3 regions of the Rhodococcus sp. T7 genome follow, and region 1 is predicted to be linked to each of the others. Evidence: riboswitches for the same ligand, from Rfam matches in the RefSeq annotation. Region 1 holds a riboswitch; each other region holds the start of a gene.
The links. Region 1 has a riboswitch for thiamine pyrophosphate ahead of thiC (phosphomethylpyrimidine synthase ThiC). Riboswitches for the same ligand answer to the same signal wherever they lie in the genome.

Region 1 (9,794 bases):
CTATCCTTGACGACCATGGCCATCCTCCCCATCCGGATCGTGGGCGACCCGGTATTGCACGAACCGACCGAGACGGTGTCCCAGTCACCTGCGGAACTCGCAGACATCATCGCCGACATGTACGACACGATGGACGCCGCCAACGGCGTCGGGCTCGCCGCCAACCAGGTCGGCCTGCCGCTGCGGTTGTTCGTCTACGACTGCCCGGATGTCGACGAGACCGGAAAGCCGTTCCGCCGGCGGGGCTGCGTCGTCAACCCGGTCCTCGAGACGTCGGAACGACCCGAGACCATGCCGGACCCGGACGACGACGTCGAGGGTTGCCTGTCGGTTCCCGGCGAGCAGTTCCCCACCGGCCGGGCCGAGTGGGCGAAGGTCACCGGCACCGACGCCGACGGCAATGCCGTCGAGATCGAGGGACGCGACTTCTTCGCGCGCATGCTGCAGCACGAGGTCGGTCACCTCGACGGCTTCCTCTACGTCGACATGCTGGTCGGCCGCAATGCACGCGCCGCGAAGAAGACCATCAAGCGCGCCGGCTGGGGAGTTCCCGGGCTCAGCTGGGTGCCGGGAACGGTCGAAGACCCGTTCGGGCATGACGACTGACATTCCGCTCGGAAGCCGGGTGGTGCTGCGATACCAGCTGCCGCCCGGTTCCAGCCATCCGATGACCGACGTCATCGGGGTACTCGAGAGCGTCGAGCCGCTCGTGGTCGTCCGCGACGCGGCCGGCTCCGCGATCGAAGTGGAGCCGGAGCGGGTGGTCGCACTGAAGGCGGTCCCCGCACGCCCCGTGCGGGCGAGCGAGATCCGGTCCCTCGAACTGGCCTCCGCCGACGGCTGGCCGGGGATCGAGCACGCATGGATCGACGGCTGGCTCGCCCGGTACGGCCACGGCTTCACCGGACGCGCCAACTCGGCGGCGCCGCTCGGCGACCGCGGGTCGGTCGGGAGTCTGGACGACCCCTCCCCCGGCGGCACGCTCGACCGCCTGCGCGAGTGGTACGCCGAAAGGGACCGCCCGCTGCGGTTGCTGATCCCCGACCGCCTGGGCGAGGTGCCGCTGGGCTGGAACGTCAGCGACGAAGTGGTCGTGATGGCCGCCGACGTCGACAACCTGGCGCTGCCCGAGGGTCCGCGGACCACGACCGTCACCGATCACCCCGATCCGGACTGGCTCGCCCTCTACCGCTACCGCGGGTCCGCGCTCCCCGACTTCGCGGTCGACGTGCTGAACTCGGTCCGCGGCGGGACGCTCGGCTTCGGCCGGATCGGCGCCGCCGACTCGACGCTCCTCGCCGTCGCCCGCGGATCCGTCACGACCGCGCCCGACGACCGTCGATGGGTCGGGCTCACCGCTGTCGAGGTGGCGCAGGACCATCGCCGCCGCGGAATCGGCAGCCTGATCTGCGGCGACATGATCAATTGGGGACGCGAGCACGGTGCGACCCACGCGTGTCTGCAGGTCGCCGTCGAGAACGAAGGCGCGCAGGCGATGTACCGGAACGTCGGCTTCGTGACGCACCACCGGTACCGCTACGCCACCGAACCCGGCGGCTGAAAATCTGTCGGCCAGTGCCGCTAGGGTGGCTGCCGTGCGCATCGCAACCTGGAACGTGAACTCTGTTCGTGCCCGTACCGACCGGATCCTGGACTGGCTCCAGCGGTCCGACGTCGACGTGCTGGCGATGCAGGAAACCAAGTGCAAGGACGAGCAGTTCCCGTACGAGCGGTTTCGCGAACTGGGGTACGAGGTCGCGCACGTGGGCCTCAGCCAGTGGAACGGTGTCGCGATCGCGTCCCGTGTCGGCCTCGACGACGTGCAGATCGGCTTCGAGGATCAGCCCGGGTTCCACAAGGACCCGGAGGTCGCGCCCGCGCAGGAAGCCCGCGCCATCGGCGCCACCTGCAACGGCGTCCGCATCTGGAGCCTGTACGTCCCCAACGGGCGTGAGCTCGCCGATCCGCACTACACGTACAAGCTGGACTGGCTGGCGAAGCTGCACACGGATGCGGTCGGATGGCTGGACCGGAATCCGGACGCGCAGATCGCGCTGGTCGGTGACTGGAACGTCGCGCCCACCGACGAGGACGTCTGGGATCCGGCACTGTTCGAGGGCAAGACCCACACGTCCGTCCCGGAGCGGGAGGCCTTCCAGGCGTTCGTCGAATCGGGATTCGCCGACGTCGTCCGGCCGCACACCCCCGGCCCGGGTGTCTACACCTACTGGGACTACACCCAGCTGCGGTTCCCGAAGAAGCAGGGCATGCGCATCGACTTCGTGCTCGGGTCGCCCGCCCTCGCCGGCCGTGTCGACAAGGCCGAGATCGACCGCAACGAACGCAAGGGCAAGGGCGCCAGCGATCACGCGCCGGTCATCGTCGACCTCGGCGACTGAGGCGCAGCAACCCGAGACGAACGGCGCCCCGGTTTCTAGTCGGCGACCAGAATGTCGAGATGCTCCGGGTTCAGCGCCACGTAGCGCCGGACGTACGTGCAGATGGGACGCACCTTCCAGCCCCGCCTGCGCGCTGAACCCAGCGCCTCGCCCACGAGGACCGCAGCGAGGCCGCGGCCACCGAGGTCTTCCACGATCACCGTGTGCATGAACGCGACCACCTCGCCGGGCTTGGCGGTGAACCCGGGAATGTCGTCCTCGTCGCGATAGCCGAGGATGCCGACCAGCTCGTCCCCCAGCCACAGGTCGAATCGTTCGTGGGCGGGGTTGTCGAGTACGCGAGCATCAGTGGCCGTGATGCCAGCATCAGTGGCCGTGATGCTCCCCGACGGCTCGGGAACGTTCGAAAAGTGATCCATGCCACTCATGAGATCAGCCCATGGGCACCGTCGCGAGTGGAATCACCGGCCCCGGAACCGTTTCGTTGCCGACGAGTGGTCGTTTCGTGTCCCGACCGACCGCCGTCAGGCCTCCACCGGGACCACGAGGTCGCGGTACTCGGGATGCCCCGCGACGAAGCGCTGCACATAGGTGCATACGGGCCGGACCTTCCAGCCGTACCCGCGGGCGAGGTCGAGGGAGCGCCCCACCATGAGTCCGGCGAGTCCGCGGTGACCGAAGTCCTCGACGATCACCGTGTGCATGAACGAGACCACCGGAGCCTGTCGCCCCCGGCCTCTCTGGCCCGGCGGCCGGGCCACCACGCCCACTCCCGCACCCGCACCCGGCGGGGTGTCCGCGAGGGCGAAATAACCGAGGATGCCGACCAGGTCACCACTCAGTCGAAGTTCGAATCGGTTCTGATCGGCGTTGTCGATCACGTCCACAACCTGCGCATCTGTCAGCATGGCTATCTCCTGGGGGTATGTGTCGTAATCGAAATGTGATGTTCATCACCCTTTATACCGATGTACGGAAGCCCTGTCCAAGTTTCCCCCGAATGTTTCACTCACAGAGATCTCGGTTACAGTCTCCGGGACAACTACACATCCACGGGGGCTCGCACCAGCGGGCTGAGAGGACGGCTAGGGGCCGTCGACCGTCGAACCTGTCCGGGTAATGCCGGCGTAGGGAGCATCATCGATGAGCACAACCATATCTACAGCCACGTCCGTCACCACGGGACCGATCCAGGGCAGCACCAAGCAGTACCTGCAGTCGGGCGAGGTCCGGGTGCCGGTCCGGCGCGTACACCTCACCAACGGTGAGCACCTCGACGTGTACGACACGTCGGGCCCGTACACCGACGCGGACGCCACGATCGACCTCGACGCGGGGCTTCCGCACCTGCGGGCGTCGTGGATCGCCGACCGGGCCGGCACCCAGCTCGACGCCGCCCGCGCCGGAACCGTCACCCCCGAGATGCGGTATTGCGCTGCACGCGAGGGTGTTTCACCCGAGACGGTGCGCGCCGAGGTCGCGGCGGGTCGCGCCGTGATCCCGGCCAACCGCTGCCACCCCGAACTCGAGCCGATGATCATCGGCAAGGCGTTCGCGGTCAAGATCAACGCGAACATCGGCAACAGCGCGGTGACGTCGTCGATCGCAGAGGAGGTCGAGAAGATGGTGTGGGCGACCAGGTGGGGCGCGGACACCATCATGGACCTGTCCACCGGCAAGAACATTCACGAGACCCGGGAATGGATCCTGCGCAATTCGCCGGTGCCCGTGGGAACCGTGCCGATCTATCAGGCACTGGAGAAGGTCGGCGGTGATCCGACGGCACTCACCTGGGAGATCTACCGCGACACCGTGATCGAGCAGTGCGAGCAGGGCGTCGACTACATGACGGTCCATGCCGGGGTGCTGCTCCGCTACATTCCGCTGACCGCGCGCCGGGTCACCGGCATCGTCTCCCGCGGCGGTTCGATCATGGCGGCGTGGTGTCTGGCCCATCACCGGGAATCGTTCCTGTACACCCACTTCGACGAACTCTGCGAGATCCTCCACCGCTACGACGTCACGTTCTCGCTCGGTGACGGTCTGCGCCCCGGGTCGATCGCGGACGCCAACGACGAGGCCCAGTTCGCCGAACTCCGCACCCTCGGTGAGCTTACGAAGATCGCGAAATCGCATGGCGTGCAGGTGATGATCGAAGGACCCGGACACGTGCCGATGCACAAGATCGTCGAGAACGTGCGGCTCGAGGAGGAGCTGTGCGAGGAGGCGCCGTTCTACACGCTCGGACCGCTCGCCACCGACATCGCACCGGCGTACGACCACATCACGTCCGCGATCGGGGCGGCGATGATCGCGCAGGCCGGCACCGCGATGCTCTGCTACGTGACCCCAAAGGAGCACCTGGGGCTGCCGAATCGGGACGACGTCAAGACCGGGGTCATCACGTACAAGATCGCGGCGCACGCCGCGGACCTCGCGAAGCAGCATCCGCGGGCGCAGGAGCGGGACGACGCGCTGTCGAAGGCCCGGTTCGAGTTCCGCTGGCACGACCAGTTCGCGCTGTCCCTCGACCCGGATACGGCGCGGGAGTTCCACGACGAGACGCTGCCCGCGGAGCCGGCGAAGACGGCCCACTTCTGCTCGATGTGCGGCCCGAAGTTCTGCTCCATGCGGATCTCCGCCGACGTGCGGGAGTACGCACAGCAGCACGGGCTCGATTCGATCGAAGCCATCGAGGCGGGCATGGCCGAGAAGTCGAGCGAGTTCGTCGGCGCAGGTGGCCGCGTGTATCTGCCCGTCGAATCCGTCACCTCAGAGAATCGGTAAGGTCCCCTTCGTGAAGCTGCTGCCCCTGACCCCCGACGGCCAGACCCCCGTCCGCGTCCTCACCATCGCCGGCACCGATTCCGGCGGTGGCGCCGGGATCCAGGCGGACTCGCGGACGATGGCGCTCTGCGGCGTCCACGCATGTGTCGCGGTCGCCGCGGTGACGGTGCAGAACTCGGTGGGCGTCAGCGGTTTCCACGAGATTCCGCCGGAGACGGTGGCCGCGCAGGTGCGGTGCGTCGTCGACGACATCGGGGTCGGGGCAGCGAAGACGGGGATGCTCGCGTCGACGGCCATCATCGAGGCCGTCGCGGCCGTGTGCACCGAGGTCGGGATCGGCCGGGACCAGCCGGTCCCGCTGGTCGTCGACCCGGTGTGCGCGTCGATGCACGGCGATCCGCTCCTGCACGCGGAGGCGCTGGACGCCGTGCGGAACACGCTGATCCCGATCGCCACGGTGGTCACCCCGAACCTCGACGAGATCCGGTTGATCACCGGCATCGAGGTCGTGGACGACGCGACCGCGCGCCGGGCCGCTGAGGCGCTGCACGCGCTCGGCGCGCAGTGGTCGATCGTGAAGGGCGGGCATCTCCGGACGTCGGCGTCGAGCACCGATCTGCTGTTCGACGGCGACCGATTCCTCGAGTTCAGCAGTCCCCGGATCGACACCGGCAACGACCACGGCGGCGGCGACACCCTCGCGGCCGCCATCGCGAGTGCGCTCGCCCACGGGTGGTCCGTGCCCGACGCGGTGGCGTTCGGCAAGGAATGGGTCACCAAGTGCCTGGAGGCGTCGTACGACCTGGGTGCCGGTCACGGCCCCGTGTCCCCCTTGTGGCGCCTGCGGCACGTGAGTACTTGTTAACCGCCGGACGTTAACAAGTACTCACGGGCGGCGGAGCCGCAACCGCCAGATACCGAGGTCGGAGGGCACTCCGCTGGGGGCGGGGGCGAAGAAGGCACGCCGCCACGGCTTGACCCCGACCCCCAGTTCGTCGAGGGTGCCCGGCTGCAGGCTCGACAGCGTGGCGGACGACGCCATCACGTTGCCGTCGCCCCCCAGTTCCATCATCCGGGCCGCCACGGTCACGTCGACGCCGAGCCAGTCGCTGCCGATCTGCCGGGGCGAACCGGTGTGGATGCCGACGCGCATGCGGGGGCGGTAGCCGTCCACCTCGACGTCCGCGAGGGCTTCCTGCGCGGCGAAGACGGCGTCGATCGCGCGGTCCGGGCTGGGGAAGACGGCCATCACGCCGTCGCCCAGTCGTTTCACCACGTGCCCGCCCCGGTCGACGATGGGCGTCTCGACGGCTCGGGCGACGTCGCGCAGCAGGGCGAGGGTGGCGCTGTCGCCGGCGGGCAGCGACCAACTGGAGAACCCCACGAGGTCGGTGAACACGATGGTCACCTCCCGCGTTCCCCGCCCACGTCCGGTGCGCTCGAGCAGCGCCTGCCACACCTGCAGCGCGCCGAGGCTCATCTCGCGGGACGCGCCCGGCTGGTGGTCGAGGAAACGGTCGGCGACGCGGGCGATGGCCCGGGCGCTCCCGGGGCCGGCCGTCGAAAGCGGGTCGCCGAACGCGGGATCGCCGGGGAGCGCGCGACGAACCTTTCGCAGCCCCTCGATCAGCTGCGGCTGCCGATTCACCGATCCCACCCAGCCCAGCACCTTGTCGCCCCGTTTCGGTGTCTGCGCAGCGCCCGGCTGGGCACTGCTCTCTTCGGCGGGGTCGTCGCTCACGGGAGTAAGAGTAACTCAGCGTCACATGCACAAACCCGTGACGAATCGGACTTCACTCGGTGGCCCGCGCCTTCTCCCGGTCCGCGCTGATGGGGACTCCGTTCGGACCCGTGAGCGACTCCGCGTACACCCCGACGGCATATGCGACCGCGGCGGCATTCTTGGCGAGGGCGGCCCGGTCCACGTTCTCGAGGGTATCGGTTGCGCTGTGGTAATTCTTGTCGTACACGACACCCGGGGTGCCGCCCCACTTCTGCGCCTGCTCGGGAGTCTTCGTCTCGTCGGCCCCGCTGAACACCCCGCCCGAGGGGATTCCGTGCTCGATGAACGGTCCGTAGTCGGATCGGCCGTCGAAGTCCGTGCCGTCCGCGGCGATGCCGTTGCCCTGGAGGAACTCGGTGAACGTCCGCTCGATGCCCGCGGAACCCTCGGGTCCGGGCCCCTCGCCGACGTTGTCGGAATTGTCGCCGTCGTAGGCGAGGTAGCCGGCGTTCTCGGAACCGAGCATGTCGAAGTTCAAGTACAGCGCGATGTCATTCCGCTGCTCCTCGCTGAGACTGTCGACGTAGGCCTCGGATCCCAGCAGACCCAATTCCTCGGCGCCCCAGAACGCGAAGCGCACGGCGTTGTCGACGTCGGGCGAACCGCCGAGTTGCACGGCCGTTTCGAGGGTCGCGGCGACGCCGGTGCCGTTGTCGTTGATGCCGGGGCCGTCGGGGACGCTGTCCAGGTGGGCACCGACCATCACGACGTCGTCCGTCGAGCCGGTCTTCGTCTGGGCGATGACGTTGCGCGCGGTGCTCGACTCGGTGACGGTGTCGAGCGTGAGGGTGACGTCGCCCCCGGCCTGCTCGAGCGCGGCGCCGTCCGCCTTGCTCACCCCGCCCGTGGGCACCTTGCCCACGTCCGGGTCGCCGAGGGTGCCGCCGCTCATCGGTCCGTCCTCGTTGTTGACGACGATCACGCCTGCGGCGCCGCGCTCGGAGGCCACCTGCTGCTTGGCCGCGAACGGGCACACCCCGCGGTTCACGAGGACGATCGCCCCGGTCACGTCGAGGCCGTCGTAATCGGTGGCCTCGCATCCCGGACTGTCGTCCTTGCGAGCGGGCACCAGGCGGGCGGTGAGCCCCTGCGGACCGGTGGACGGCGAATACGACAGCGCCCGGACGTCGAAGTCACGATCGCCGGACCGCAGGGCCTCCGTGTGCACGTCGAACTTGTGGAACTCGAATTCCGGGGTCTGGACGTCGAAGCCCTTGTCTTCCAATGTCTGTGCGACGTAGTCGACGCTCGCGTCGTAGCCGGAGGTTCCGGCCGCGCGGTTGCCGTCGTTGCTCTCGGCGATCGTCTGCAGTTGCTCGAGGTGCCCCACCACACCACTCTCGGTGACCGAAGCCGCGAGAGCGCTCGCGTCGACCGGCGGCGAATCGGGTTCGCTCGTCGACGAGCACCCGGCCAGGACCATCGCACCGGCCACTCCGACTGTGAAAACTCCCCGTAGTCGCATGTCGGGAGCCTAACGCAGAAGCACCTGTGGGCCGGCGCGAATGGATTTCGCACCGGCCCACAGGCTCCCGCCCCACCGTCACCCTCAGCCAGGTCTCCCGACGATCACCTGGCGGAGGAGCAGGGCGAGATCACTGTATCGGGTGTCAGGCGTCGCGCTTGTTGACGACCACCAGTCCGGCCCCGAAGATCACGAAGACGAACACCGCGAAGTACACGAGGCTGCCCCACGGGCCCCAGTGGAAATCGGCTCCTTGCGACGCTCCCAGGAAGTTGTTGGCGTTGAGGAACGGCAGGAACGGCATGATCTTCTGGCCGAACGAGCCGAACAGGTTGAACAGGCTCTCGATCAGCAGCGGCCACAGCAGCAGCAGGGCGATCGCGCCCGCCGACTGACGCAGCAGGGTGCCGACTCCGACAGCGAGGACCACGCACAGGAACGCGTAGATCGGGACGCCGTAGATCGACCGCCACGCGTCCGCACCGGTCAGTGTGAGTGCCGCTCCCGCTTCGTCGCCGGCCGTCGCCTTCGCGATGGCGTACGCCCCGAACGTGAGGACGAACGTCAGCACGGCGCCGAACGCGCCGATCAGGCCGGCCTTCGCGATCAGGACGGACGCCCGGTTCGGGATGGCCTGGAACGTGGTGCGGATGACGCCGAACCGGTATTCGCTGGTCACGGCGAGCGCGGCGAGGATCATCAGCACCAGCACGCCGAATCCGGACACACCGCCCACCGCGTCCGCCATCTGCGGCAGGAACGGATCGAAATCCGGTTGCCTACCGTCCGCGATCTGGTTGTTGAAGGAGTTGATACTGGCCTTCGCGCTGAGCCCGATGACTGCGGCGAGGCCGAGTCCCAGCACGATGATGATGACCGTGCACCACCACGGCGACCTCGTCGACGTGATCTTGATCCGTTCGGCATTGAGAACAGCCATTACAGTGCACCCCTCATCACATCTTCGACGCCCTCTGCGTGGTACTGCACGTCGTCTCCGGTCAACTTCATGAAGGCGTCCTCCAGCGATCCGCGCTGAGATGCCAACTCGTGCAGGACGATGCCCTGCGAACCGGCGATCCCGCCGACGACGTCCGTCGACGAATCCACCACGACGAGCGCCTGCTGCCCGTCGGATCCGTCCTCGCGCACCGTGAGTCCGTTGGACGTGAGCGCGCTGCGCAGCGCATCCAGCTGTGGGCTCCGCACGCGCACCGTCGATTCCGAGGACTTGCTGACGAACTCGGACACGGTGGTGTCGGCGATCAGCCGGCCCCGGCCGATGACCACCAGATGTTCTGCGGTGAGCGCCATCTCGGACAGCAGGTGGCTCGACACCAGCACGGTGCGGCCCTCTGCC
Region 2 (9,794 bases), on a different contig from region 1:
GTACCTGTCGGGTGCCCCCAGCGGCACCGCCGGGCACGCCGCCCACGACGGCAGCCTGGTGCCGGCGAAACCCGGCGACACGGCGCAACTCACCGTCGCACCCGGTCTCCGCGGGCTCTGCTCCCGCGACGGAACGCAGGGCACCGCGGGCGCGGCCGTCGTCTTCGGGTCGGTGTGCAGCAAGGACTCCCGCTTCAACGAGGCCGAGGGCCTGACGTTCACCAGTGCCCCCGTCGCGCAGCCGACGGAACTGTCGGGTCCGGTCAACCTGCACCTCGAAACCGTGCTGGACGCGCCGGACGGCTTCTGGGCGGTGACGCTGAACGACGTCGCACCGGACGGCACGTCGACCCCACTAACGAACGGTGCGCTCACGGCTTCGATGCGGGCCGTGGACGATTCGAAGAGCACCAGGTCGCCGAACGGCGACTACACCGAACCGCACCACTATCTGACGGTGGCCGCGCGTCAGCCGCTGGTTCCGGGTGAGGTGACACCGGTCGACATCAACTTCGTGCCCACCGACGCGGTCCTCGCGCCGGGGCACCGGTTGCGCGTCGACGTGTACGCGGGCAGCGTTCCCCGGTACCTGCCGCTCGGGCCGATTCTGGCGGACAGTCAGCTGAAGCCGCAGCACGTGGCGTTGTCGCCGGACCGGCCGAGTTTCCTCAACCTGCCGCTGGTCGGGGCGCAGGCGTGGTGACGGGTTCACGCCGCGTCCCGGGATCCGTAGGGTTGACGGCATGACCAAGTGGACAGCTTCGGACATCGTCGATCAGAGCGGCCGCACGTTCGTCGTCACGGGCGCCAACAGTGGTCTGGGGGAGGTGGCCGCGCGGGCTCTGGGGAAGGCGGGAGCGCACGTCGTGCTGGCCTGCCGCAACACCCACAAGGGTGAGGTGGTCGCGCGGTCGATCGGTGACAACGCCGAGGTGCGCCGTCTCGACCTGTCCGACCTCGCGTCGGTGCGCGAGTTCGCCGCCGGCGTCGATTCCGTCGACGTGCTCGTGAACAACGCCGGGGTGATGGCGGTTCCGCAGCGCAAGACCGCCGACGGATTCGAAATGCAGATCGGCACAAATCATCTCGGGCACTTCGCGTTGACCGGACTGCTGCTCGGCAAGATCACCGACCGGGTCGCCACGATGTCGAGTGCGGCACATCAGGCCGGGACGATCCACCTCGACGATCTCAACTGGGAACACCGCAAGTACAACCGCTGGAGCGCGTACGGGCAGTCGAAACTCGCGAATCTGCTGTTCACGTACGAATTGCAGCGCAGGCTGGCCGCGGCGGGGTCGCCGGTCAAAGCGGTGGCCGCGCATCCCGGCTACGCGTCGACCAATCTGCAGGCGCACACCGAATCGGTGCAGGACAAGCTGATGGCAGTCGGCAACCGGATCTTCGCGCAGTCGGCGGAGATGGGGGCGCTGCCGATGTTGTTCGCGGCCACCGCCCCCGACGTGATCGGCGGCAGTTACATCGGGCCGGACGGCCTGTTCGAGCAGCGGGGCCACCCGAAGGTGGTGGGCTCCAACAAGAAGTCGCGGGACGAGCAGACCGCGAAGGGTCTGTGGTCGCTGTCGGAGGACCTGACGGGCGTCGAGTACGAGTTCGGGTGACCCGACGCCCGCGCAGGATGCTCAGTCTTCGGTGACTTCGAGGGTGACGTCGACGTTGCCGCGGGTGGCGTTGGAGTAGGGGCACACCTGATGTGCCTTCTCCGTCAGTTCGAGTGCCTCCGCGCGCGGCAGGTGGGGGAGGGACACCTCGAGGGTGACGGCGAGGCCGAATCCGCCGCCGTCCGTGGAGCCGATCCCGACGCGGGCGCCGACGGCCGAGTCGGCGACATTCGCCCCGGCCTGACGGCCGACGAGCTGGAGTGCGGAGTGGAAGCACGCCGCGTATCCGGCGGCGAACAGCTGCTCGGGGTTGGTGCCGTCGCCCGATCCGCCCATCTCGGTGGGGATGGCGAGGTTCAGGTCGAGCCGGCCGTCGGACGTGCGGGCGTGGCCGTTGCGGCCTTCCCCGGTTGCGAGGGCTTCGGCGGTGTAGACGATCTTCATGGTTACTTCTCTCCTGTTGGGGTTGCGAAACTGTGGAGCGATTCGGTGAGGCGCGACAGGGTGTCGCGCAGGGCGACGAGTTCGTCGATGCCCATTCCCGTCGAGCGGGCGAGTTCGGTGGGGATGCCTTCCGCGGCGGCGCGGAGGCTCGCGCCCTTCTCGGTGAGGTGGATCCCGACCCGGCGTTCGTCGGCCGACGAACGCCTCCGTTCGACCAGGCCCAGCGCCTCGAGCCGCTTGAGCAGTGGCGACAGGGTGCCGGTGTCGAGGTCGAGGGCGTCGCAGATCTCCCGCACCCCGCGACCGTCCTGTTCCCAGAGGACCAGCAGCACGAGGTACTGCGGGTAGGTCACGCCCAGCGAGTCGAGCATCGACCGGTATCTCGCGGTCATCGCCCGGGAGGCCGAGTACAGCGCGAAGCACACCTGGCGGTCGAGGGCGAGGTTGTCGGTCACCTCTGAATGGTTGCACACAACTAGGTTGTGCACAACCAAGAAATCGGAAACGGTGTTTGCCCTTACACTGTTGGCCAGTGACACGGGGTGCTGCCCGGCGAGGATCCGGACGGCTGAGAAGACACCCGTCGAACCTGAACTGGGTAATGCCGGCGAAGGGATGTCGCGGAGACGGCCGTATGCGCTCATCCGATGTCTCGTCGCCGACCGATTGGAAGGTGACAGCAATGCAGCTCGACAAGCAGATCGTCCTGGTTACCGGCGGTGGCCGGGGCCTCGGTTCCGCCATCGTGCGGTCGTTCGCGGCGCAGCACGCGCGGGTAGTCGTGAACTACCGCAACAGCCGGGGTGCGGCGGAGGAACTCGCGGCATCCCTGGGTGCGGACCGCGCGGTCGCGCTCCAGGCGGACGTCACCGATGCCGCGCAGGTGGCAGCACTGTTCGCCGCAGCGGAAGCGCACTTCGGATCGCCGGTGACCACCGTGATCAACAACGCCCTCGCCGACTTCTCCTTCAACGGCGACGCACGCGACAAGGCGGACGTCATCACGTGGGAGGCCTTCGACTCGCAGTTGCGCGGCAGCGTGCAGGCGACCCTGAACACCACGCAGGCCGCGCTGCCGGGCATGCGCGCGCTCGGGTTCGGCCGCATCGTGAACATCGGAACCAACCTGTTCCAGAACCCCGTCGTCCCGTACCACGACTACACCGCCGCCAAGGCCGCCGCGCTGTCGCTGACCCGCACTCTCGCCGCCGACCTCGGGCCCGACGGCATCACCGTCAACATGGTCTCGGGCGGGTTGCTGCGCACCACCGACGCGAGCGCCGCCACCCCCGACGAGGTGTTCGACCTCATCGCGGCGAGCACTCCGCTGCAGCGGGTCACCACCCCCGACGAGTTCGCCGACGCGGTCCTGTTCTTCGCGTCCCCGTGGTCGCGTTCGGTGACCGGCCAGAACCTCGTCGTCGACGGTGGACTGGTCAAGGACTGACATGAGCGACGCCCGGCAACTGCACTTCAACGCGTTCCTGTTCGGCTGCGGGCACCACGGCGCCGCGTGGCGGCACCCCGCCTCGCAGGTGGAGCGGCTCAGCGACATCGCCTACTACGAGGAACTGGCGCAGACCGCGGAGCGGGGTTGCCTCGACGCCGTGTTCTTCGCCGACGGGCATTCGGTGCGCGACCCCGCGTCCGGGGGCATGTGGTTCCTCGAACCGCTCACCGCGCTGTCCGCGATGGCGCGGGCGACCGAGCGGGTCGGTCTCGTGACGACCGTGTCCACCACGTTCTACACCCCGTTCCACGCCGCGCGGATGCTGGCGTCGCTCGACCACATCAGCGGCGGCCGCGCCGGCTGGAACGTGGTGACGTCGATGTTCGACGCCGAGGCCCGCAATCACGGTCTCGAGGAGATGCCGCCGCACGACGACCGCTACTCGCGGGCCGCGGAGTTCGTCGAGGTGGCACTCGCGCTGTGGGATTCGTGGGAGCCCGACGCGCTCGTGCTCGACCGGGAGGGCCTCTTCGCGGATCCGGCCAAGGTGAACGCGGTCGGGCATCGGGGCAAGCATTTCCTCGTGGACGGTCCGCTGAACGTGCCGCACTCGCCGCAGGGGCGTCCGGTGCTGTTCCAGGCGGGCGCGTCGGATCAAGGCCGTGACCTGGCCGCCCGGTGCGCCGAGGGCATCTACGCCGTCGCCTACGACCTCACGGCCGCGCAGAGTTACTACGGCGACGTGAAGCGGCGCATCCGCGCTGCGGGCCGCGACGCCGACGCCGTGATCGTGATGCCCGGTCTCGTCACCTACGTGGGCTCGACCACTGCGGAGGCGCGCAGGAAGAAGTCGGAACTCGACGCGCTCCTGCCCGTCGAGCAGTCGCTGGCGCAGTTGTCGATGTTCGTCCAGCAGGATTGCAGCGCATGGGAATTGGACGCACCCGTTCCGGCGCTGCCGCCGCTGTCGGAGTTCACCGGACCGCAGGGCCGGTACGACACGATCCTGCGGATCATCGAGAAGGACCGTCCCACCGTGCGGTCGCTGCTGGGCACGCTGGCGGCCGGCGGCGGGCACTGCACCATGATCGGCACCCCGGAATCGATCGCCGACGAGATCGAGGTGTGGTTCCGCGGCGGCGGCGCCGACGGATTCAACCTGATGCCGCCGCTCTACCCGAACGGGCTCGCCGACTTCGTCGACGAGGTGATCCCCGTCCTGCAGAAGCGCGGGCTGTTCCGCGCGGAGTATGAGACGGAGACCCTGCGCGACCATCTCCGGGGTCGCCGGTAGTTGCCACCACAAAGAACACAACCTTCTCTAAGTACGCAACAGTGACTGTGAGCGTCCCTCCCCCCGACACTGGCTGTTATCGCGATCACATCGCGACTCGAGCTCGGACGAGGAGTGGCAATGCTGGTAGCGCTCGGCTTTCTGATGGTGGCCGTGTTCATGTTCTTGATCATGTCCAAACGGGCCACTCCCGTGGTCGGGCTGATCGCCGTCCCGGTCGCATTCGGCATCGCGGCCGGGGCGGGCCTCGGCATCGGCGACATGATCACCGACGGGATCAAATCGCTGGCCCCCACGGCCGCGCTGCTGTTCTTCGCGATCATCTTCTTCGGGATCATGATCGACGTCGGCCTGTTCGACCCGCTGGTGAAACTCATCCTCCGGCTCGTCCGCAACGACCCCATGCGGCTCGTCGTCGGCACCGCGGTGCTCGCGATGGTGGTGTCGCTGGACGGTGACGGATCCACGACGTTCATCATCGTGACGTCCGCACTGTTGCCGCTGTACATGAAGCTGAAGGTCAGCCCCGTCGTGCTCACGGTGGTCGCCGGCCTGGCGAACGGCGCGATGAACATCGTCCCGTGGGGTGGGCCGACGGTCCGGGCCGCCTCGGCGCTGGGCATCTCCCCGTCCGACGTGTTCGTCCCGATGATCCCGTCGCTCGTGGTCGGACTGATCGTCGTGCTGCTGTTCGCCGTGCAACTCGGCTACAGCGAACGCCGCCGCATCGGCACACTCGAACTCACCGACGAGCGCCTCCTCGTCGCCGCAGGCTCCGGCCTCCGCCGCTCCGGCTCGGGCTCGGGCTCCGGGGGCAACGGTGACGCACCCCGGACGGGTGGCGGTTCCGGCGACGCCGGTTCGGACGACGGCCAGGGCTTCGCCGACGGCCTCGACCCCCAGCGGCCCACGCTGCGACCGAAGCTGTTGTGGTTCAACATGCTCGTGACCGTGACGCTGCTCGTCGTGCTCGTGATGGACGTGCTGCCGATTCCGGTGCTGTTCATGGTGGCCGCGGCGATCGCGCTGACGGTGAACTTCCCGCGGGTCAAGGAACAGCAGGAAGCGATCACCCGGCACTCGTCGAGCATCGTCTCCGTCGTCGCGATGGTGTTCGCCGCGGCCGTGCTCACCGGCGTGTTCCAGGGCACCGGCATGGTCGAGGCGATGGCGCAGTGGCTGCTCGAGATCATCCCCGCCGCGCTCGGACCGCACCTGGCCGTCATCACCGGCATCCTGAGCCTGCCGTTCACGTTCTTCATGAGCAACGACGCCTTCTACTTCGGCGTCATGCCCGTGCTCGCCGAGACGGCGTCCACGTACGGCATCGAACCGGTCGAGATGGCCCGCGCGTCCATCACCGGCCAGACGTTCCACATGCAGAGCCCCCTCGTCCCGGCCATCCTCCTGCTCGTCACCCTGGCGGGTGTCCCGCTAGCGGACCACCATAAGAAGGTGCTGTGGCGCGCGGCGCTGGTGTCGCTGTCGATGCTGGTGGTCGGCGTGATCCTGGGGCAGATCCCATGGTGACGTAGTCGTCCGCCGGTGACTTAATCGGCGGAGTCGGACTCGGTGTCGGTGGCGGGCCCCTCGGGGGTTGCGCCACCTTCGCCGCTCCAGTCGGCGCCGGAACCCTTGTCGTCCTCGGCCGGATCGGACACCACGTCCTTGTCCGCGCCGGGGGCGCCGCTGTCGGTGGTCGTCGTCTTCGGTCCGGAATCGTCCTTCGCTGTCATGTCCGACGAATACCCCGACATCAGGGTCTGCCAATCAGACGCTCGCAGGTCCACAGTGCGAAAAGCCCCGTCGGGGATTGGCAGGTGAACAATACTTCGACGTAGTGTTCCCCGGGTTATCGACGATGAAGGAGTGGAACTGTGGCGCGCAAAGTTGTTGTCGAACGCATCGACGACATCGACGGAACTCCGATCAAGAACGGTAAGGGGGAGACCATTCCGTTCTCAGTCGACGGCGTCGACTACGAGATCGATCTGAAGCTCAAGAACGCCAGGGAATTCCACAAGACTCTCGAGTTCTACATCGAGCATGCAACTCGGGTCGGGGGAAGGAAGCGCCGGTCGACCACTGCGGTGGATCCGTCGCAGGGCCGTGGGCAGGCGAAGGAAATCCGGGAATGGGCGACGGCGCAGGGCTACGAGTTGTCCGCGCGCGGCCGTATTCCCGCCCAGATCGAGGAAGCGTACAACGCGGCGCACTGAGATCGCGTCGTCGCGGGCGGTCGAAAAAGGGCCCCCAGCCGCCCCCGACCGGGTCGGCTGGGGGCGGTCTCGGACGCAGCCGTCAGTATCGCCGCGCTGCGTGAAACGACATGGAGTTCAAGGCCACTCGCGTGACCGGCCGACCCGGAGCCGGGGCGTGGACGACGGTGTCGTCGCCCGCGTAGATCCCGGCGTGGCCGCCCCCGTAGAAGAGGACGACGTCACCGGGCTGCAGGTCGTCCCGGTCGACGGCGGTTCCGTGCAGGAGTTGCTCGTACGTGGTGCGCGGAACCGATACGCCCGCCTGTTTGTACGCCCACTGGACGAGACCGGAACTGTCGAACGCGCTGTGGTCGCCGGCGCCGCGGGTGCAGGCGATGCCGATTCTGGTGGTGGCGGCGCGCAGGGCGTGGCGTCCCGGCCGCACCGGGTCGGCGCGAAACGTCTGAACCAGATGAAGCCCGTGGTTTCCGGTGTGGGGGTTCATGCCGTCGGTACTCCAGTGCGCTCGGTGTGGTGTCGCGTCTGCGGGGCGCGCTCTGATTACAGGGTGGCCCCGACACGGGCCGGGCGCACCGGCCGAATTACCTGGATACGTGCCTGTCTTCCCTCGCTCTGCCGCCGGGTTCGAGGGTCGGTGACAGAATTATTCGATCTGGTCGGTTTGGTACTCGCGAGTAGTGGATGCTGCTAATAACCTCGAGTAGGTAATGATTCTGCAAAGAGGAGTGGTCCGCTGCGTCCTGTGGGCTGGGATGGAGGAAGGCGGACGATGACGATCCGACAAACCGCGAACTGTGCCTTCGGCGTCGCCCGCCTGGCGTTCGATGCAGCCGCCGCCGTCCTGTCCGTTGCCGTGGCCGTACCGGTCGCCTTCGTCGCGGGCGAGGCGAGAACGATGGCCCACACGGCGAGAGGCGACATCACGCCGGCCCCCGAAAATTCGGACCGGGAGCACGTTCACGACCTGGGGACAGTCGTCGAACTGAGCTAGCCGGCCCGGCGGGAACGCCGGAGTCGGAGCCGGGCGTAGGTGACGACCCCGAGCACACCACTGATGAGCACCAGCATGGCGATGCTGAGCAGCCACCACGACGCGGCGTGCTGCCACAGTGTGTCGGGCTCGGTGCCGGTGGCGTTGGTGCGCAGGTCCACCGTCGAGGCGGAGGCCGCGAACCCCCAGCGGGACGGGAAGAGCCACGACAGCTGTTCGAGGACCTTGCGTCCGGTGATGGTGATCAGTCCTCCGCACATCACCAACTGCACCATGATCGTGACCACCAGCATCGGCATCACCTGCTCGTTGGAGCGCGCCACCGAGGACAACGCCAAACCGACGAGGACGCAGGAACAGGTGGTGACGGCGATGTCCACGATCAGTTCGACGGAGCCCGAGGGGATCAGGCTGCCCCGGCCCGGAAAACCCTTGCCCACGAACACGATCGCCACCATGATCACCGACTGCACGATCGCGGCGGCGCAGAACACGACGATCTTCGCCGTCAGGTAGGCGGACGGGAGCAGCCCGGCGGCGCGTTCGCGGTGATAGATCATGCGTTCGCCGACCAGGTCGCGGATGGTCAGCGAGCATCCCATGAACGCGGCGCCGAGGATCAGCACGACCAGGATCTGGGTGAGTTCGCCGGACTCGTCGAGGCCGGACGGGCCGAACCCGGTGTCGCCGGGCACGAGCACGGCCAGCCCGCCGAGCACGAACGGCAGCAGGGACAGGAAGATCAGGTACCCCCGGTCGGCGCGGATCAGCCGCACCTGGCGGCGGGCGACGGTACTCAACTGCTTGCGCCGCGAGGTGTGCGCCGGACTGCCGAGCGGTCCCGGCGTGCTCGGGGCAGGCACCTCCACGGACGGGCGGGTGGCGCGGTAGGCGGCGAATACCCCGTCGGGGTCGGCCGCGACGCGGGCGAAGATGTCGGCCCAGTCGGTGCTACCGAGCGCGGCCCCGACCCGGTCCGGCGGACCCACGTACGCCGTCTTGCCGCCCGGCGCGAGGAGCAGCACCTGATCGCACATCTCGAGGTACGACAGCGAATGGGTGACGATCACGACGACGCGGCCCGAATCGGCGAGCCGGCGCAACGTCGCCATGATCTGCCGGTCGAGCGCGGGGTCGAGGCCCGACGTCGGTTCGTCGAGGATCAGCAGGGACGGGCCGGTGAGCAACTCCATCGCGACGGACGCGCGTTTGCGTTGTCCGCCGGACAGCCGGTCGACCCTCGTGTCGGCGTGTTCGGACAGTTGCAGTTCACCCAGGACCGTCGCGATCACCTCCTCACGGTCCTCCCGGCTGGTGTCCGGCGGCAGTCTCAGCTCCGCCGCATAGCCGAGCGCCTGCCGGATGGTCAACTGGCGGTGCACGACGTCGTCCTGGGGGACCATCCCGATGCGGGAGCGCAGCACCTGGTATTCGGCGTGCACGCTGCGTCCCTCGAATTCGACCACGCCCTCGGTGGGTCGCTCCGAACCGGAGATGATGGTGGCCACCGTGGTCTTGCCCGCGCCGGACGGGCCGATCACCGCGGTGAGGCTGCCCGGCTGGGCGGTGAACGTGACGTCCTCGAGCAGGCGGCGCCCGCCTTCGATGGTGAGTCCGACGCCGTCCACGCGCAGACCGCCCGCGGTCGGAGACACCACGCGCCGCGGAACGAGCCGGCCTTCCCGCACGCCGAAATCGGTGTTGCCGATCGTGACGACGTCGCCGTCGGTCAACTGCGCCCGTGACACCCGGGCGCCGCCGACGAACGTTC
Region 3 (9,794 bases), on a different contig from region 1:
CTATGCGGAGCTCGTCTGATCCGCTCCGCCCGGCCGTCCGCGCGGCATGTCTTCTCGCCGCGACGGTAGTGCTGGCCGGCTGCGGTTCCGGCGGTGGTTCCGACGCCGGTCCGGCGTCCGCACCGACAAACTCGGTGGCCGCGCAGCCCGGCCCGTTCGTGGGTGAATGCGGCTCGCTGACCGACGCCGAGGTGTACGAGCGGGCGGGGATCGCCGGTCTCACCCCGGTGTCGCGGAACGGCATCAAGTGCCGGTGGGAAGCGGACGGCGGCGAACGGTACGTGATGTTCACCTGGTACCGCGGCAGCCCCATCGACCGGGAGCGCGCGGTGGCCAAGGGCATCGGTCACGAGGTCCACGACCTCGAGATCGCCGGGCATCGCGGATTCTCCTCGCAGAACGTCGGGTTCTGCGAGGTCGCGCTCGGCACCGGTTCCGATTTCGTGCACTGGCTGGTCCGCTACGGCGCGGGCAGTGCACCCGCCGATCCGTGCGAGGCCCCGACCGCGCTCGGCCGGCTGACGCTGGAGAAGGCCAAGTGAGCGGCGCCCGGCGACTCGCCGCGGCGGTCGCGTCGGTGATGGTGCTGGCCGGCTGCGGCACCTCCGTCACGGGCACTCCCCTGCCCGAGGGCGCCGCGTCCTCCGACGGCGGCGGCTCGCCGCAATTCGACAAGCTCCTGCGCGAATGCGACGCCGTCCCCGACGACAAGATCGCGGAGACACTGCACGGCGCAGGCATCGACCAGTACTTCTACGGTGCGGTGTGCATGTGGACGGTGTCGTCCGCCGCCGGATCGATCGACGTCACGTTCGGCTGGTTCGAGAACAACTCGCTGCAGCGGGAGCGAACGGTGGCCGACCAGCTGGGCTATCAGGTGGAGGCCACGACGATCGCGGGCACGTCGGCGTTCAGCGCCCGGCGGCCGGGTGATTCGGCGGCGTGCGGGATCACCGCCGCCTACTCCGGTGTCATCACGTGGTGGGTGCAGCAACGGTCTGGGACGGGCGACCCGTGCGACGGCGCGCGCACGCTCGCCGAGTTGACTCTGCAACGCAACCAGTAGCGGCCGAAATTCGCTCGCGGTGGCCACGACCTCGCTGTTAGCGTCGAAGGACCACCGACCGAGCCGACCAGAGGACCCTTGCCGTGACCGCCACCGAGACGGCTGTAACTCGCCGGTTCGGGCCCCTGATCCTGCTGAACGTCGCGACGCTGTTCTCCTCCACGGGCAACGGGATCGTGATCGTCGTGCTGCCGTGGCTCGTGCTCGAGCAGACCGGTCGCGCGTCGGACGCCGCGATCGTCGCGGGCGCGGCCACCCTCCCGCTGCTGCTGTCGAGCCTGTTCGCGGGCACGTTCGTCGACCTGTTCGGACGACGCCGCACGTCGCTGATCTCCGACTGCCTGTCGGCCCTGTCCGTGGCGGCCATCCCGGTGATCGCGAACACGACGGGCCTCACCGTCACGGTGATCGCCGTCCTCGCCGCGATCGGCGCCGCGTTCGATCCGGCCGGCATCGCGGCCAGGGAGTCGATGCTGCCCGCCGCCACGAAGTCCGCGGGGTGGTCCCTCGACCGGATGAACAGCCTCTACGAGGCCAATTACAACGTGGCGTATCTCGTCGGCCCGGGCATCGGCGGCGTGCTCATTGCCACCGTGGGTGCGGTGAACACGTTGTGGGTCGCGGCCGCCGGTTTCGTGCTGTCCGTCGCGACGATCGCGTTCCTGCGTCTCGAGAACGCCGGCCGACCGGACACCGCCACGCGCCCGACGTCCATCTGGCACGGCACGCTCGAGGGGCTGAAGTTCGTGTGGCACAACCGGCTCCTGCGCACCATCGCTCTCGTGGACATGGCGGTGGTCGCGCTGTACATGCCGGTCGAATCGGTGGTGTTCCCGGTGTACTTCACCGAGCTCGACAAGCCTGCACAGCTGGGTTCGGTGCTGATGGCGCTCAGCATCGGCGGTGTGGTGGGCGCCCTCGCGTACGGACCGCTCGCGCCGTTCGTGTCGCGCCGGATGCTGATGGTGGTGGCGGTGACGGTGCTGGGCGCGGCGATGGTCGCGATGGCGTTCCTGCCGCCGCTGTGGGCGATCCTGGCGCTGGCTCTCCTGCAGGGTCTGGTGTTCGGTCCGGTCGGCCCGATCGCCAACTACGCCATGCAGACTCGCAGTCCGGAGCACATGCGCGGCCGGGTCACCGGGGTCATGACGTCCACCGCGTATGCGGCGGGTCCGCTGGGCTACCTGCTGGCCGGGCCCATCCTCGACAAGTGGGGAATCCAGCCGACGTTCTTCGTGCTCGCGATCCCGGTCCTGATCATCGGACTGGCGTGCTTCGCGCTGCCCGTGCTGAAGGAACTGGACGAGAAGGTGCCGGTCAGTTGAAGCCCATGACGTCGTTGCCCCACGCGACCCGCATCTCGTGGTCCGGGTCCTTCACGAGGGTGTCCGCGCCGTCGATCAGCAACGTGGCACGGTCCTCCTCGTCGTAGGGGGCCCAGTGCTTGGACCCGTCGAGGGCGGCGGGGACACCGTGCCGTGCGAACGCGAGCCACCGGCGCTGGATGCGGCCGGACACCTCGAGTGCCGTCTTCCGCCCGCCGAGCCAGAACGTCGGGTCGATGTTGAGGGTGTCGAAATTGCCGAAGACATACGGGAGTTCGGTGGCGTGCCCGGCTCCGATGCGTGCGGCCTTGAGCATCGGCGTGGCCTGGTCGAACCGGTACATCCACGTCGGCGAGTGCCTGCTGTGGGCGTCGGCCACCCACAGGGCGGGCATCCGGAACGCCGCGTCGCGGGACATCGCGAGCGCGCCCTTCGGTTTCCCGCGGTCCGGGTACGCCGACAGGATGTCGGCGAGGCGGGCCGCGGGCAGTTCCGGGTGATCCGTCGCGATCGCCCGCAGCATCTCCTGCACCGAATCCGAAGTGACCGGCAGCAGAGGCGATTTCATGAACTTGAAGATCGACGACTCGTCCTTGTTGGAACCGATGATGAGGGGGATGCGGTGGGAGTAGCCCTTCTGGAACGCGGCCACCGGGTAGCGGGGCAGGAAGTCGCGGTCCACCACGGGCGCCATGGCGAGTGTGCCGGGAATCTTCGTCGGGACCTCGTTGACGAGCGTGTCGCTGGCCTCGATGATCGTGCGGTACGGGAGGCGCAGCAGCGTGTCGATGCGGTCGCGTTCCACGTCGAGGATGTCGAGGAACTGTTTCGCGACGGTGGCCCCCCGTTCGCTGCCGTACACCGACGTGGCGGGTGGGCTCTGGGCGATCGCGCGGTGGAACAACCCGTCCGCGTTCGGGCACGTCATCAGCGTGGTGATCGACCCGGCTCCCGACGACTCCCCGAACACCGTCACCTCGTCCGGGTCACCGCCGAAGAACGCGATGTTCTCGCGCACCCATTCGAGGGCGGCGACCTGGTCGCGCAGCCCGCAGTTGGTCTCGAACACCCGATCCGCCGTCGAGAACGACGACAGGTCGAGGAAGCCGAGCGCCCCCACCCGGTAGTTGAACGAGACCAGCACGACGTCGCCGAGAGTGGACAGGATCCGACCGTTGTAGATGCCCTGAGCAGCGGTTCCCAGGCAGTAGGCGCCGCCGTGGATCCACACCATCACCGGCCGCGGGGTGCCGTCGGGCCGGGGTGCCCACACGTTGACCGACAGGCAGTCCTCGTCCATCTCGAGTCCGGCGTCGATCGGGACGGCGGTGCCGTGGCCCTGCGGGGCCATCGGGCCGAAGTCGACGCAGTCGCGCACGCCGTCCCACGGGGCGGGCGGGACCGGCGCCCGGAACCGCAGATCGCCGACGGGGGCCGCGGCGAACGGGATGCCCTTCCACGCGTAGACGTCGCCTTCGGGGTAGCCGCGCACGTCGCCGTCCCGGGCGCGGACGACGAGTGTGTCGCCTGACTTCTCGACATCCACGGCCGAATCTCCTCACGCAGCGCGTACGGGAATCTCTCGCCAAACTACCAACGATGCGCAGGCAGGACCGTTCGAACGTGACATAGATCAACCGCGCGCTAACATTTCCTCCGTGGCCGCATCGACCGATCCCGAGGGCAAGAGCCTCCTCGACTATCCGCGGCCGTCCGTGGCGGTCGACGTCGCCGTCCTCACCGTGGACGGCGCCGATCTGAAAGTTCTTGTGGTCCCGCACCGTTCGGGCCGGCTCGCGCTTCCGGGCACCTTCCTCCACGAAGGCGAGCGTCTACGGGACGCCGCCGAACGGTGCCTGCGGATCAAGGCCGGCCTGGCGGGCGCCGAGTTCCACCAGCTGGCAATGTTCGACGACCCCGCCCGCGACGATCGCGGGTGGGTGCTGTCGATGACACACGGGGCGGCACTCCCCCGCACGGCACTCCCCCGCGACGCCCTGCTGATCCCCGTCGACGGCGACCGGGTGACGCAGCACCTCGCGTTCGACCACGCGGACGTCGTCACGCTCGCCGTCGCCGACCTGCGCGAGCGGTACGCGCGGTCCGTCGACCCGTCGGGGCTGGTCGGCGACACGTTCACGGTGCTCGAACTGCGCCGGGTCTACGAGGTGGTGTTCGGCCGCCCCCTCCCGAAGGACTCGTTCCGCCGGCACATGATGCCCGCTCTCGAGCACACCGGCGACATGGCCGTCGTCGGGACGGGCAGGCCCGCCGAGATCTACAGGCGCGGCCCCGCGGCCCTCCCGCCGGGCGCGGCCGCGTTCCTCGCCGGCTGAGCCCGGCCACCCACCCGGGCCTTTCCGTTCGCGGCACGGCCGGTGCTAGGGTCGGCTTGTTCTGACACGGGGTGCTCCGCACGGGCGGGGCTGAGAACACACCCGGGAACCTGCTCAGGTAATGCTGACGAAGGGATGTCAACGTTGTGAATAGCTCTGTCCAAGGTGCTGCGGGCGCAGGCCAGCACGCCCGATTCACGGACCACTTGTGGGACCGGACCAAGGTGCTGCGCGAGGCGATCGACGAACTCGAGTTCCTGCGCCGCCTCGGCGACGGAACGCTGCCGCTGGACGTGTTCCGCACGTACATCGAGCAGGATTTCCTGTACCTGACCGGGTACGCGAAGGCCCTGTCCCTGGTCGCCGCGCATGCGCCGGGTCCCGTCGAGGCCGGCTTCTGGGCCGGCTCGGCGGCCGAGGCCGCGACGGTCGAGGCGACGTTGCACCAGAACCTCCTGACCAGCGGGCGACTCCCCGCGTCGGACGTCGAACCGCAGCATTCGCAGGCCTGCCTCGGGTACATCTCCTACCTGACGGCCGTCGCCGCCACCGAGCCGTACGCGGTGTCCGCCGCCGCGGTGCTGCCGTGCTTCTGGATCTACGCGGACGTGGGACGCCGGCTGGCGGCGAGCGCCCGCGAGGTGCTGTCCGCCGACCCGTCGCACCCGTACGCACAGTGGGTGACCACGTACGACGCGGAGGAGTTCCACGCCGCCGTCGCGAAGGCCCGCGAACTCGTGGACGCCGCCGCGGAGGCCGCGACCGACACCCAGCGCGAGGCGATGGTGGAGGCGTTCACGATCGCCAGCCGCTACGAACTCATGTTCTGGGACACCGCACTCAACAAGCAGGAATGGCCGGCGTCGTGACACTTTTCTCCCGCACCAAGCGTTTCTCCCGCACCAAGCGCGCTGCCACCGCAGCCGTCATCCTCGTCTCGGCCCTGTCGATGCTCACCGGCTGCGCCGGCGACTCGCAGTCCGACGACACCATCCGGTTCGCACTCGACTGGACGCCGAACACCAACCACACCGGTCTGTTCGTCGCCCAGCAGGAGGGCTGGTTCGCCGACGCCGGGCTCGACGTGCAGGTGCTGCCGTACAACGACACCTCGCCCGACACCCTCGTCGACGCAGGCAACGCCGAGTTCGGCGTGAGCTTCCAGAGTTCCGCGACGTTCTCGAAGGCCGCGGGCGCCCAGACCACATCGGTCATGGCCCCGCTGCAGCACTGGGCGACGGGCATCGCGGTGAAAGCGGATCGCCCCGACATCACCCGCCCCCGGGATCTCGACGGCAAGATCTACGCCGGTTTCGCGGACCCGGACGGCGAGGAGACGCTGAAGCAGATCATCCGGAACGACGGCGGCAAGGGCGAATTCACCACCGTCACGCTCGGCACGTCGGCGTACGAGGCCGTGTACTCCGGCACCGCCGACTTCACCGTGTCGTTCTTCGGCTGGGAGGGCATCGAGGCCGAGCACCGAGGCACCCCGATGCGCTACTTCCACTACACCGACTACGGATTCCCGGACGCGTACGCACTCGTCATCGAGGGCAACGAGCAGTGGATGGACGAGCACCCCGAGCAGGCCCGCAAGTTCGTCCAGGCCCTGCAGCGCGGCTACCAGTTCGCCGCCGACCGGCCGGACGAGGCCGCACAGATGTTGATCGACGCCAATCCCGGCGCCTTCACGGACGAATCCCTCGTGCGGGAGAGCCAGCAGATGCTGTCCTCCCAGTACATGAAGGACGCGTCCGGAAAGGTCGGGACACAGACGGCCGAGCAGTGGGCGGGATACTCCGGTTTCCTGTTCCAGCACGGCCTGCTCACCGGCCCCGACGGGGCACCGCTGACCACGGAACCCGACTGGTCGACCTATTTCACCAATGAGTACCTCGCTCAGCCCTGACCCGACCGTCCGGACCCCGGCCCCGGGCACGTCCCCGCTGCTGCGGCGGGTGCTGCCCGCGGTCGTGGTCGTGGCACTGCTGGTGGTCGCGTGGCAGGTGTACGTGACGGTCAGCGGTATCCGGCCGCAGGTGCTGCCGTCGCCGCTGCGGGTCGTCCAGCAGGGCTGGAAGGCGCGGGACGCCATCTCCGGTCACGCCTCCGCCACGCTGCAGGTGACGCTGATCGGGTTCGCCGTCTCGCTGCTCTTCGCGTGGGCTCTCGCCGTGCTCGTGGACTTCTCGCCGTGGCTGCGACGCGCGTTCGTTCCGCTGTTCGTCGTGTCGCAGACTCTGCCGATCATCGCGATCGCGCCGCTGATGATCATCTGGTTCGGATTCGGTCTGCTGCCGAAAGTCCTCGTGATCGCCCTCGCCACGTTCTTCCCGATGACGATCGGCCTGATCGAGGGTTTCGCCGCCGCCGACCGGGAGGCGGGTGCGCTGTTGCGCAGCATGGGCGCCTCCCGGTGGCAGGAATTCCGCTACGTCCGGTTGCCCTCGGCGATTCCCCGGTTCTTCACCGCCCTGCGCATCGGCATCACGTACGCCGTGGTGGGCGCCGTGTTCGCCGAATACGTCGGGGCCACGTCCGGTCTCGGCATCTACATGGCCACGCAGAAGAACTCCTTCCGCACCGACCTCGTGCTGGCGGCGGTGCTCGTGACCGCCGTGATCAGCGTCAGCCTCTACCTGCTCACATTCGCGGTCGAACGCGTCGTCGCCCCCTGGATCAAGAACGAGAGGGCCCGGCATGAGTGACACCGCGCGCGTCGCACTGTCCGGACTGAGCAAGGGATTCCCCGTCCGCGGCGGCATCCGTCCCGTCCTCGACAACGTCTCGTTCACCGTCGAACCGGGCGAGTTCGTGTCGGTGATCGGCCCCAGCGGATGCGGGAAGAGCACCGCATTCGGCATGCTCGCCGGACTCGACCAACCGGACACCGGCACCGTCACGATCGGCGGCGAACCCGTGCGTCCCGCGGGCAGTGGCCCGTCGAAGTGCGCGTACATGCCGCAGAAGGATCTGCTGTTCCCGTGGCGCAGCGTCCTCGACAACACCACCCTCGGACTCGAGGTGCAGGGCGTGCCCCGGAAACAGGCGCGGGACAAGGCCCGGGAACTGTTCTCCGTCTTCGGTCTCGGCGGGTTCGAGGACGCCCGCCCCAGCCAGCTGTCCGGCGGGATGCGGCAGCGCGCCGCGATGCTGCGGACCGTCGTCCAGGACCGTCCGGTGCTGCTGCTCGACGAGCCGTTCGGCGCCCTGGATTCGTTGACCCGCACCGAGATGCAGACCTGGTTGCAGGACGTGTGGCAGCGCTACCGGTGGACCGTGCTGATGATCACCCACGACATCCGGGAGGCCGTCTACTTGTCGGACCGGGTGGTCGTGCTGTCCGCCCGGCCCGCCACCGTGCGCCGCGAGGTGACGGTGGGCCTGCCCCGCCCCCGCGAACTGTCGATGATGACGTCGCCCGACTTCGCGGACGTCGAACACGAACTGCTCGGCGTGCTGCACGAGGAATCGCGGCGGGCCCTCGTCGAGCAGGAGTCGGGCAGACGCTGAAACCGCGCTGCCTCACAGCAGTGCGGTTTCCAGTTCACCGAGGGCAGTCTCCAGGTAGTGGAGGATGCGTTGCAGGCTCGGCACCGAGCGGCGGCACCCGATAACACCGAAATCGAGGTTGCCGCCGTTGGTGGTGAGCGTGATGTTCAGCGCCTGCCCGTCCAGCACCACCGACGTCGGGTAGATGCCGTCCAGCCGGGACCCGTTCCAGTACATGGTCTTCCGCGGTCCCGGGACGTTGGAGATGATCACGTTGAACGGCGGCGGCGTGAAGCGGACGAACCCCGGCACCGGGGTCAGGGCGATCGGCGACATGTTGACCGCGGACCACGCCAGCGCCTGCAACGAGGTGAGGCTGCCGAACAATTCCTTCCCCTGCGACATGGACGCGGAGATCGCCGTCAGACGCTCCGCCGGGTCATCGACGTCCGTCGCCAGGTTGCACAGCGTCACACCCACCGCGTTGCCGCCGGCGTCGGCCTTCTGCTCGTCGCGCAGCGACACCGGAACCATCGCGATCAGCGGTTCGTCCGGCAGCGCGTTCTGCTCCTCGAGGTAGCCCCGCAGCCCCCCGGCGCACATGGCCATCACGACGTCGTTGACACTGACCCCGGCCGCCTTCCGCACGGCATGGATCCGGTCGAGCGGCCACGACTGCGCGGCGAACCGGCGCGCGCCACCGATCGGGACGTTGAGCATCGTGCGAGGCGCCTCGTACGGAAACCTCATGTCGTGCTGACCCATCGCGGTGCGGGCGATCCGCAGCGACGCCGGCGCGAGACCGGCCACGTCGCCGACCGTGCGGCGGACCCCGTTCACCACCGACCAGAGGTCGGGGGCGGCGGCTCCGTTCGCCGACGCCGACCGCGGCAGGTTCCACGGCGGCGGCGCGTCGCGCACGTCCGGGTCGGTCGACAGCGTCCGCATCAGCAGCCGCAGCCCGGAAACCCCGTCCATCAGCGAGTGGTGCAGTTTGGTGTAGATCGCGAACCGGCCGTCGGAGAGTCCCTCGATCAGATACATCTCCCACAGCGGGCGATGCCGGTCCAGGAGCGTGCCGTGCAACCGGGACGTCAGCGTCAGCAATTCCCGGACCCGGTACGGCGCAGGCAGGGCCGAATGACGCACGTGGTATTCGAGATCCACGTCCGCCTCGTCGGCCCACCACAGGTTCCCGAGACTGCCGACGGGGCCCGCCGGCTTCTTCCGGAACGTGGGGTCGACGTCCGTGTGCTTCAGCAGTGTGTCGTGCATCGACTTCACGTAGTCCGGTCCGGCATCCTCCGGCGGTGTGAACAATTCGAGCGACCCGACATGCATCGGATGCTCTCGCGATTCGCCGAGAAGGAATATCGAATCGGTAACCGGCATGATCCCCACCTGGACGTTCACCCCCGCTCGGTCACTATCCCATTACGACTTCCGCCTGGATGCTACGTCGGGCGTAGCGTCCGTGCGACCTACTTCGATGTAGACCGTACGGCGCAACGAGGTGGCAAACCTGAAGGCAGCACGTCGAAGGGCACCGAGGCCGGGACGGAGGCAGACAAT

Region 2: linked by a shared signal. The riboswitch ahead of MLGJGCBP_RS39655 (3-oxoacyl-ACP reductase) and the one ahead of thiC (phosphomethylpyrimidine synthase ThiC) in region 1 are both predicted to bind thiamine pyrophosphate.
Region 3: linked by a shared signal. The riboswitch ahead of MLGJGCBP_RS05360 (TenA family protein) and the one ahead of thiC (phosphomethylpyrimidine synthase ThiC) in region 1 are both predicted to bind thiamine pyrophosphate.

What each region holds. Positions count from the first base shown of each region.
Region 1 covers NZ_WXYH01000110.1:13,687-23,480, reverse strand. Annotated here, with positions in the region: gene MLGJGCBP_RS13000 (peptide deformylase) at 16-606, shown strand; gene MLGJGCBP_RS12995 (N-acetylglutamate synthase, CG3035 family) at 596-1,561, shown strand; gene MLGJGCBP_RS12990 (exodeoxyribonuclease III) at 1,596-2,399, shown strand; gene MLGJGCBP_RS12985 (GNAT family N-acetyltransferase) at 2,435-2,818, opposite strand; gene MLGJGCBP_RS12980 (GNAT family N-acetyltransferase) at 2,924-3,307, opposite strand; TPP riboswitch at 3,442-3,550, shown strand; gene thiC (phosphomethylpyrimidine synthase ThiC) at 3,543-5,186, shown strand; gene thiD (bifunctional hydroxymethylpyrimidine kinase/phosphomethylpyrimidine kinase) at 5,197-6,051, shown strand; gene MLGJGCBP_RS12965 (adenylate/guanylate cyclase domain-containing protein) at 6,073-6,927, opposite strand; gene MLGJGCBP_RS12960 (M20/M25/M40 family metallo-hydrolase) at 6,980-8,434, opposite strand; gene MLGJGCBP_RS12955 (ABC transporter permease) at 8,580-9,374, opposite strand; gene MLGJGCBP_RS12950 (ABC transporter ATP-binding protein) at 9,374-9,794, opposite strand, start outside.
Region 2 covers NZ_WXYH01000370.1:15,967-25,760, forward strand. Annotated here, with positions in the region: gene MLGJGCBP_RS39635 (CocE/NonD family hydrolase) at 1-703, shown strand, start outside; gene MLGJGCBP_RS39640 (oxidoreductase) at 744-1,622, shown strand; gene MLGJGCBP_RS39645 (organic hydroperoxide resistance protein) at 1,644-2,066, opposite strand; gene MLGJGCBP_RS39650 (MarR family winged helix-turn-helix transcriptional regulator) at 2,069-2,521, opposite strand; TPP riboswitch at 2,595-2,699, shown strand; gene MLGJGCBP_RS39655 (3-oxoacyl-ACP reductase) at 2,749-3,513, shown strand; gene MLGJGCBP_RS39660 (LLM class flavin-dependent oxidoreductase) at 3,515-4,810, shown strand; gene MLGJGCBP_RS39665 (CitMHS family transporter) at 4,895-6,340, shown strand; gene MLGJGCBP_RS39670 (hypothetical protein) at 6,361-6,546, opposite strand; gene MLGJGCBP_RS39675 (histone-like nucleoid-structuring protein Lsr2) at 6,688-7,029, shown strand; gene MLGJGCBP_RS39680 (C40 family peptidase) at 7,112-7,516, opposite strand; gene MLGJGCBP_RS39685 (hypothetical protein) at 7,802-8,023, shown strand; gene MLGJGCBP_RS39690 (FHA domain-containing protein) at 8,020-9,794, opposite strand, start outside.
Region 3 covers NZ_WXYH01000034.1:2,398-12,191, reverse strand. Annotated here, with positions in the region: gene MLGJGCBP_RS05390 (GNAT family N-acetyltransferase) at 1-19, shown strand, start outside; gene MLGJGCBP_RS05385 (DUF3558 domain-containing protein) at 3-542, shown strand; gene MLGJGCBP_RS05380 (DUF3558 domain-containing protein) at 539-1,066, shown strand; gene MLGJGCBP_RS05375 (MFS transporter) at 1,150-2,391, shown strand; gene MLGJGCBP_RS05370 (carboxylesterase/lipase family protein) at 2,384-3,937, opposite strand; gene MLGJGCBP_RS05365 (NUDIX hydrolase) at 4,050-4,727, shown strand; TPP riboswitch at 4,785-4,880, shown strand; gene MLGJGCBP_RS05360 (TenA family protein) at 4,874-5,596, shown strand; gene MLGJGCBP_RS05355 (ABC transporter substrate-binding protein) at 5,581-6,639, shown strand; gene MLGJGCBP_RS05350 (ABC transporter permease) at 6,617-7,438, shown strand; gene MLGJGCBP_RS05345 (ABC transporter ATP-binding protein) at 7,431-8,243, shown strand; gene MLGJGCBP_RS05340 (WS/DGAT/MGAT family O-acyltransferase) at 8,256-9,614, opposite strand; gene MLGJGCBP_RS05335 (alpha/beta hydrolase) at 9,793-9,794, shown strand, end outside.